DNA from 4 places in the Kosakonia beeri genome. Region 3 is predicted to be linked to each of the others. Evidence: predicted binding sites of a transcription regulator. Region 3 holds the regulator's gene; each other region holds the start of a gene.

Region 1 (2,194 bases), 1.6 Mb from region 3:
CGTGTTTTTGGTCAACATCATCAGGCCGCGAACACCGGTCGGCGATGTAGCCTGCGCATCCCAGTGCGATTCCTGATAGGAAATCGCCGCCAGCAAGCGCCAGTCGATTTGCTGAGCGTACTTCTCGAACAGCGGTTGCAGATCGGGGAGGACGCTGTCCACCGCGCGCAGGAAGCTGCGTGTATCGACATAATCAAAGTCGTCGCCATGCCCGAGATACTTCTCCTCAAGGCGGGCAAGCGTGCCGTCTTCATTCATATTATTGAAGAAGTCGAGCATCGCTGCAGACAGTGTATTGTCCTCATCGCGTTTGCTGAACCAGGTGACGGGTTGTTCATCGGTCACATCCAGCGCGACGGCCAGTTCCGGGTGCACGCGCTGAAACAGACTAATGGCGACGGAATCGGCCACGGTATAGCTCAGCTTGCCTTCGAGGACTTGCTCCATCAGCGCATTGGTACCGAGTTTTTCATCTACCGTCCAGCTTAAATCCGGGTATTTTTTCTCTTTAAGCTCACGCAAATCGTCGATCACCACATGCCCGGGGGCGATGGTCAGTTGGCTGGCAGTCAGTGATTGCAGCGAGCGTGGGCGCGGGCTACCCACGCGGTAAACCAGCTGCTGCGAGACAGAATAGTAAACGGGGCCGCTCTGGTAGTTTTTGATGCGCTCGCTGTTATACACCAGCCCGGCAGCCAGCATATCGGCATCGTCATTGTCGAGATCGTCGAATAACTGGCTGATATTCTGGCGGACCGTTACTTTCAGTTTCACACCCAGATAATCCGCGAAATGCTGCGCCAGGTCGTAATCCAGGCCGTAGGATTTGCCATCAATACTGGTATAAGTCAACGGTGTGGCGATCGTACTGACGCGCAATTCCCCGCGGGCTTTAATCGCCGCGACGCGGTTATCGGCTTTGCCGAACCAGGGGATAGAAGGCCACAGGGCCGCTGCCAGCAGCAGGGTGACAATGCCGATGAGCAGATAATTAATCTTAAATTTTTTCAAGGAGTTAATTCTCTGCGCCGTGCTTTGCCTCAGGAGGTTTTCGTGATGATAACAGTAATCTTTGTCGGTGAATGTGCGGCATTCTGCGCAACAAAACGCCAGTTGGCAACTAATTAGAGCGTTCGGCGACAGCTATTGTTAAAAATCCGCAGCGATTTTATTTCGACGCAAACGGTTTCGTAGGCGCGCAGTATTCTCTATAATGACGCCCGTTTTCCCCTGGTGCACACTTAAAGCGTCCCCGACGCTGCGTAATCGAAGACGAGAGACTAATGATGGAAATTCTGCGTGGTTCGCCTGCATTGTCCGCTTTCCGTATCAACAAACTGCTGGCGCGTTTTCAGGCGGCCAACCTCCCGGTAAGTAATATTTACGCCGAGTATGCGCACTTCGCCGATCTGAACGACACCCTGACCGAAGACGAATACGCCCGGCTCCAGCGCCTGCTAAAGTATGGCCCGAACCTGAGCAGCCATACCCCGACCGGAACGTTACTGCTCGTCACTCCTCGTCCTGGCACCCTCTCTCCCTGGTCTTCTAAAGCGACAGATATCGCCCACAATTGCGGTCTTAACAAAATCAATCGCCTTGAGCGCGGTGTGGCTTACTACGTTGAAACCAGCGGGCTGACCGACGCGCAGCTGGCCGAGGTTGCCGCCGGATTGCATGACCGGATGATGGAGAGTGTCTTTACCTCGCAGGCGGATGCTGAACGCCTGTTTAAACACCATCAGCCTGCACCGGTGCAGAGCGTCGACCTGCTCGGTAAAGGCCGCCAGGCGCTGATTGACGCTAACCTGCGTCTCGGCCTGGCGCTGGCGGAAGATGAAATTGACTATCTGCAGGATGCCTTTACCCGGCTGGGACGCAATCCGAATGATATCGAACTCTATATGTTTGCGCAGGCCAACTCTGAGCACTGCCGTCATAAAATTTTTAACGCCGACTGGGTGATTGATGGCGAGCAGCAGCCGAAGTCGCTGTTCAAAATGATTAAAAACACCTTCGAGCAAACACCTGATTTCGTGCTGTCTGCCTATAAAGATAATGCAGCGGTGATGGAAGGTTCTGACGTTGGCCGCTTCTTCGCTGACCGCGGTGAAGGGCGTTACGATTTCCATCAGGAGCCGGCGCATATTTTGATGAAGGTCGAAACCCATAACCACCCGACGGCGATCTCGCC
Region 2 (2,194 bases), 1.3 Mb from region 3:
TGCCCCTCTGGAAGGGCCGCGCGGTGCAACAGCGGAAGAGCTGCTGTCGCACCTTAAAATGGGTCGGGCATGGCCGGATGTGGCGCAGGCCTGGCAGGCGGCAATGGCGGAAGCAAACGTCTGTGATACCGTGCTGGTGTGTGGTTCGTTCCATACGGTGGCGCATGTCATGGAAGCGATGGAAGCGGGGAGAACCGGTGGCGAGTAAGTTTCAGAACCGTTTAATGGGAACTATTGTGCTGGTCGCACTCGGGGTGATTATTCTTCCAGGGTTACTCGACGGGCAAAAAAAACACTATCAGGATGAATTTGCGGCGATCCCGCTGGTGCCGAAACCCGGCGACCGCGATGAGCCAGATATGATGCCGGCAGCAACGCAGGCGTTGCCGTCACAGCCGCCGGAAGGCGCGGCGGAAGAGGTGCGGGCGGGCGATGCTGCTGCACCGTCGTTGGATGCTTCAAGGCTGGCGGCCAGCGGTAATGGTACCCAGGACGTCATTACGCCGCCGGTCACGCAATCGAAACCTAAGCCGGTAGAAAAACCGCAGCCGAAACCGCAGACGCAACAGCCTTCCTCGCGGGACAAAACCAGCGAGCAACTGGCGATGGCAAATGAAGAACCGACTGCGCCGCCGAAAGCGCAGGAGGAGAAACCGACGCCGACGGGCAAAGCGTATGTTGTGCAGCTTGGCGCACTGAAAAATGCCGATAAGGTCAATGAAATTGTCGGCAAATTACGCGGTGCGGGTTATCGCGTTTACACGTCGCCGGGCACGCCGGTTCAGGGTAAAATCACCCGTATTCTGGTGGGGCCGGACGCCTCGCGAGACAAGCTAAAAGGTTCGCTCGGCGAGCTGAATCAGTTATCAGGACTGAACGGTGTGGTAATGGGATATACGCCAAACTAAATCAGGCACCTGCTGAAGGCACGAAGGGAATCGTGCAAAATACGCCCAGATAACTGGCGACCAGAACCGTGGCGTTGAATATTTTTTCAGCGCCATTTTTATTTACGCGCGGGAAGGAAATCCCTACGCAAACGTTTTCTTTTTCTGTTAGAATTCGCCCCGAACTGGACGACAGGGCGTAAAATCGTGGGACACATATGGTCTGGATTGATTACGCCATCATTGCGGTGATTGGTTTTTCTTGTCTGGTAAGCCTGATCCGCGGCTTTGTTCGTGAAGCGTTATCGCTGGTGACATGGGGCTGTGCTTTCTTTGTTGCCAGTCATTACTACACTTACCTGTCTGTCTGGTTCACGGGCTTTGACGATGAACTGGTGCGTAATGGTATCGCCATCGGCATACTGTTCATCGCGACGCTGATTGTTGGCGCTATCGTTAACTACGTGTTAGGTGCGCTGGTGGAGAAAACCGGCCTGTCGGGTACAGACAGGGTGTTGGGGATCTGTTTTGGCGCGCTGCGTGGCGTGCTAATCGTCGCCGCCATTCTGTTCTTTCTGGATACCTTTACAGGCCTGTCGAAAAGCGAAGACTGGCAAAAGTCGCAGCTTATCCCGCAATTCAGCTTCATCATCAGATGGTTCTTTGACTATCTGCAAAGTTCGTCGAGTTTCTTGCCCAGGGCATAAGCCCTGAGATGTGGCTTAACGAGGAAAAGACGTATGTGCGGTATTGTCGGTATCGCCGGTGTTATGCCGGTAAACCAGTCGATTTATGATGCGTTAACGGTGTTACAGCACCGTGGGCAGGATGCCGCAGGCATCATCACCATTGATGCAAGCAACTGTTTCCGTCTGCGCAAAGCAAATGGCCTGGTGAGTGATGTGTTTGAAGCCCGCCATATGCAGCGACTTCAGGGCAATATGGGGATTGGTCACGTACGTTATCCTACTGCTGGTAGCTCCAGCGCGTCTGAAGCGCAGCCTTTTTATGTTAACTCTCCTTACGGCATCACGCTGGCGCATAACGGCAACCTGACCAATGCCCACGAACTGCGTAAAAAGCTGTTTGAAGAGAAACGTCGCCACATTAACACCACGTCTGATTCTGAAATTCTGCTCAACGTTTTTGCCAGCGAGCTGGATAACTTCCGTCATTATCCGCTGGAAGCAGACAATATTTTCGCCGCCGTTGCCGCCACTAACCGTCAAATCCGCGGCGCTTATGCCTGCGTGGCGATGATCATCGGCCACGGTATGGTTGCGTTCCGCGACCCGAACGGTATCCGC
Region 3 (2,194 bases):
CTATTGGTGCCACTCAGGCGATCCCGGTGGGCGGGCGCTATGCGTTCCGCGATATGGGTATGTTGAGCTGGAAGTGCGTTGTTTCCAGCCGTCACCCGCTGGCGAGCCTCGACAGCCCGTTGAGTGATGAAACGTTGCGCAACTGGCCTTCATTGATCCAGGAAGATACTTCCCGTTCTCTGCCAAAGCGGATCACCTGGCTGCTGGATAACCAGAAGAGGGTGCTGGTACCGGATTGGGCCTCGTCGGAAGCGTGTCTGTCGGCAGGGGTATGTGTGGGAATGGTCCCGTCGCATTTTGCCCGGCCATGGCTGGAAAGCGGAGACTGGGTAGCGCTGGAACTTGAAAATCCCTTCCCGGATGCAGCCTGTTGCCTGACATGGCAACAAAACGAAGCCTCGCCAGCGCTAAACTGGTTGCTGGACTATTTGGGCGACAGTGAAACACTGAACCGGGAATGGTTGCGGGAGCCGGAGTGAAGGCTCCCACCGAAAAGTATTAACGACGGTAGTCGCGGAACGGGCCGTCAGCAACCGAACGGCGCTCAATCAGGCGCGGATGGACTTCAATGGATTGCGATTCTTCACGTTTGTTAACGATGCGATCCAGCAGCATGGTAAACGCCGTTTCTCCCAGCGAGTCTTTCGGCTGATGGATAGTGGTCAGTGACGGCGTAAAGAAACGGGAGTTGCGCACATTGTCGTAGCCAATGAGCGAAATATCCTGCGGTACGCGCAAGCCCATTTCATCGGCGGCACAGAGCGCGCCCATGGCCATAATATCGCCCCCACAGAAGACGGCTGTCGGACGGTGCGCCTGCGACAGGATCTGCTGCATAGCGCGATAACCGGACTCCGGCTCAAAGTCACCCTGCACAATCCAGCTTTCCGGCACGGTGATCATGGCTTCGGTCATGGCTTTCATAAAGCCTGCCAGACGCCCAGCGCCGGTGTTGCGCTCCAGCGGCCCGGGAATAACGCCAATGTCACGATGCCCACGCTCCACCAGATAACGACCAGCCATATAGCCGCCTTCAAAGGCGTTATCAATCACCGAGTCAGTAAAGTCAGCTTTGGCTTCGCCCCAGTCCATCACCACCATCGGAATATGGCGGTACTCTTCCAGCATGCTGAGCAGCGACTCCGGATATTCCGAACACATCACTAACAAACCATCGACGCGTTTTTGCGCCATCATGGACAGATAAGCGCGTTGTTTTTCAAGGTCATTCCAGGCGTTGCCGAGAATCAGGGTATACCCTTTCTGAAAACACTTTTTCTCGACAGCTTCAATGATTTCAGCGAAATACGCCGCTTCGCTACTGGTTGCCAGCAAACCGATCGATTTGGTGTGATTCACCTTCAGGCTGCGCGCGACGGCGCTGGGTGAATAGTGCAACTCTTTGATCGCCGCCCACACAGCATTGCGCGTCTCTTCGGCGACGAAACGGGTTTTGTTAATTACGTGTGATACAGTTGTGGTGGAAACGTTTGCTCGCTTCGCTACGTCTTTGATCGTTGCCATCAGATGTCACTCCAGACCATATCTTAAGCTCCTGATAATACATAAGGTAAACGTTTGCCTTCAATCACCCTGTACCCGCGAAAGGGAATGCGGTACGCCGGGAAAAAGACACTGGACGTCAGGAGGGGAGTCAATGGCCGGTACGCTAATAAATTTAGCGTCGAATTTTGTCTGATCTTGAGCAAAAGGGGAAGAGATAAAACATTCGTCTCACGAATTCCTGCAAGATTTTTATGATTATTTGTGCAAAAATGCGCTAACGCACTTTTTGTGTGGAAATTAAAACGGAGAAAATTGATGAGCACCGACCTGAAGTATTCACTGTTCACCACCATTATCGTTCTGAGCCTGATTGTTTTCGGCGCTCTGACCGCAGCTCTGCATTGATCCCGCGCGAGGGAGAGGCTTTTTCTCCCTCCGTTTTGCCCGCTTTTCTGCCCATTGTTATCAAACCCGCAATAATCTTTTGTCATTTTGCTAACTGCTGTTTTTTGTGATTACTGTCATACTTTTGGCTTCTACAACAGTGTCATCCACCGACACGGTGTTTCCGGAGTCTATCTATGAAAGTGAATTTTCCTTTGCTTGCCCTGGCGATTGGCGCCTTCGGCATTGGCACCACTGAGTTCTCCCCGATGGGGTTACTGCCAGTGATTGCCCGCGGCGTTGA
Region 4 (2,194 bases), 720 kb from region 3:
CCTTGCCGACAATATCCTTTGCACTGATCCAGGCTATCGGATCGGCCTGGCCCAGTTTCTTTTGATCGTCCACCCAGCGCACAATACGATTCTGTAAATAATCACGCTTAACGCTGGCCGCGATCCCATCCGCGTTAAGTCCCTCGCAGGAGGGAAACTTGACCGTTTTGTCGTTTGCAGCCTGCGCCGTCATGCTGCCTGCCAGCAATAGTAAGCTGGATAAAACCCCTGCTATTTTCATGCTTATCTCCTGGTTCTTACCCATTCATAGCATGGTACAAATTGCTGGCAGTGCAAGATCAGGCGACTTCTGCGCGTTTACCCGCGCTTTTAATATCTACCGCGTCGTTCTGTTCACTCTCTTCAACGGCCGGAGATACCGTCGATTCCTCGTCTGCACCCGGTAATTTGCCGGATTTCAGAATACCGCTGAGCGCGTCTTTATGTTCAGCAAGCCAAAGAGCCATCTGGTCGCGGGTTTCGTCTTCCAGCGTGACAGGCCCGGTGGTCAGCCATTCCCCGAGGACTTCAGCCAGGTCGAGCATCTTGTCGTAAGCATCCGCTTCCTTTTTGCTGGCAAAAGACATTTTTTCCTCACCTTCTCTAATGACTACGTATTTAACTTCTACCGCCATGATGCAGCCTCATTTAACTGTGTATTTATACAGTATAGTAGCGCGATGGAAAAACCATCGCAAGTGACAAAAGACAGACGCAAACGTTTTCGTTTATACTGCGCGCAGTTTTTTTCCAACGGTAGGCTGCTATGACTCTTTTAGGAACTGCGCTGCGCCCTGCAGCAACGCGTGTGATGTTACTCGGTTCTGGTGAACTGGGCAAAGAGGTGGCTATAGAATGCCAGCGTCTCGGCATTGAGGTGATTGCGGTAGACCGCTACGCTAACGCGCCAGCCATGCATGTGGCACACCGTTCACATGTGATCAACATGCTCGATGGTGAAGCATTGAAGGTACTGGTGGCGAGTGAAAAACCGCATTTTATTGTGCCCGAAATTGAAGCCATCGCCACCGAAACACTGCTCGAACTGGAAGCTCAGGGCCAGCACGTTGTGCCCTGTGCCCGCGCCACCCAACTGACCATGAACCGCGAAGGCATTCGCCGCCTGGCAGCTGAAGAGCTGCAACTGCCTACGTCAAGTTACCGTTTTGCCGACAGTGAAGCCGCATTCCAACAGGCTGTTGAAGAGATTGGTCTGCCCTGTATCGTAAAACCCGTAATGAGCTCTTCAGGCAAAGGTCAGAGTTTTATTAAAAGCGCGGATCAGTTAGCCAAAGCGTGGGAATATGCGCAACAAGGCGGTCGTGCCGGCGCTGGCCGCGTGATTGTCGAAGGGGTCGTTAACTTTGATTTTGAAATTACGCTGCTAACCATCAGCGCGGCAGATGGTGTGCACTTCTGCGCCCCGATTGGCCACCGCCAGGAAGAAGGCGATTACCGTGAATCCTGGCAGCCGCAGCAGATGTCCGTCACGGCACTGGAACGCGCACATGCGATCGCCCATAAAGTCGTACTGGCACTGGGTGGTTACGGTCTGTTTGGCGTTGAATTGTTTGTTTGCGGGGATGAGGTCGTTTTTAGCGAAGTCTCTCCTCGCCCGCACGATACCGGCATGGTCACGCTGATTTCACAAGACATGTCCGAGTTTGCTCTGCATGTGCGTGCCTTCCTGGGATTGCCGGTTGGCGAGATCCGCCAGTATGGTCCCGCGGCCTCAGCGGTGATCCTCCCGCGGCTTAGCAGTCAGAACGTCACGTTTTGCAATGTTCAGAACGCGGTCGGCGCGGGGGTACAACTGCGTCTGTTCGGCAAGCCCGAGATCGAAGGCTCCCGCCGCATGGGCGTCGCGCTGGCCGTTGCCGACACCACCGAAAGTGCCGTTGAACGCGCCATTGCCGCGGCGGCGGCAGTACAGGTTCAGGGATAAAAAAAAGCCCGGTCGCATTATGCTGGCCGGGCTACTTTCCAGGCGGGGTCTTCACCCGCCTCGCTATTACTGTTTCGCGCCTTCGACAGCTTCGCGCGCCAGTGTTGTGATGCGATCGTAATCACCCGCTTCCAGCGCATCTGCCGGTACCAGCCAGGAGCCGCCGATGCACAGCACGCTTTTCAGCGCCAGGTAATCACGGTAATTGGCCGGTGAGATCCCGCCTGTCGGGCAGAAACGAACATGAGC

The links. Region 3 encodes PurR, which represses purine synthesis genes. Its sites were predicted from a motif close to CANGCAAACGTTTGCNTG; they were not measured.
Region 1: a site for PurR is predicted at 1,176-1,193, ahead of purL (phosphoribosylformylglycinamidine synthase). Genes of this name have one in related genera too.
Region 2: a site for PurR is predicted at 1,033-1,050, ahead of cvpA (colicin V production protein). Genes of this name have one in related genera too.
Region 4: a site for PurR is predicted at 712-729, ahead of purT (formate-dependent phosphoribosylglycinamide formyltransferase). Genes of this name have one in related genera too.

The regions. Positions count from the first base shown of each region.
Region 1 covers NZ_CM135106.1:1,226,411-1,228,604, forward strand. The annotation lists gene mltF (membrane-bound lytic murein transglycosylase MltF) at 1-1,011, opposite strand, end outside; gene purL (phosphoribosylformylglycinamidine synthase) at 1,284-2,194, shown strand, end outside.
Region 2 covers NZ_CM135106.1:1,522,063-1,524,256, forward strand. The annotation lists gene folC (bifunctional tetrahydrofolate synthase/dihydrofolate synthase) at 1-208, shown strand, start outside; gene dedD (cell division protein DedD) at 198-908, shown strand; gene cvpA (colicin V production protein) at 1,106-1,594, shown strand; gene purF (amidophosphoribosyltransferase) at 1,628-2,194, shown strand, end outside.
Region 3 covers NZ_CM135106.1:2,815,104-2,817,297, reverse strand. The annotation lists gene punR (DNA-binding transcriptional activator PunR) at 1-479, shown strand, start outside; gene purR (HTH-type transcriptional repressor PurR) at 499-1,524, opposite strand; gene cydH (cytochrome bd-I oxidase subunit CydH) at 1,822-1,911, shown strand; gene ACUY4S_RS13390 (MFS transporter) at 2,088-2,194, shown strand, end outside.
Region 4 covers NZ_CM135106.1:2,097,973-2,100,166, reverse strand. The annotation lists gene yebF (protein YebF) at 1-241, opposite strand, end outside; gene ACUY4S_RS10045 (YebG family protein) at 300-635, opposite strand; gene purT (formate-dependent phosphoribosylglycinamide formyltransferase) at 767-1,945, shown strand; gene kdgA (bifunctional 4-hydroxy-2-oxoglutarate aldolase/2-dehydro-3-deoxy-phosphogluconate aldolase) at 2,012-2,194, opposite strand, start outside.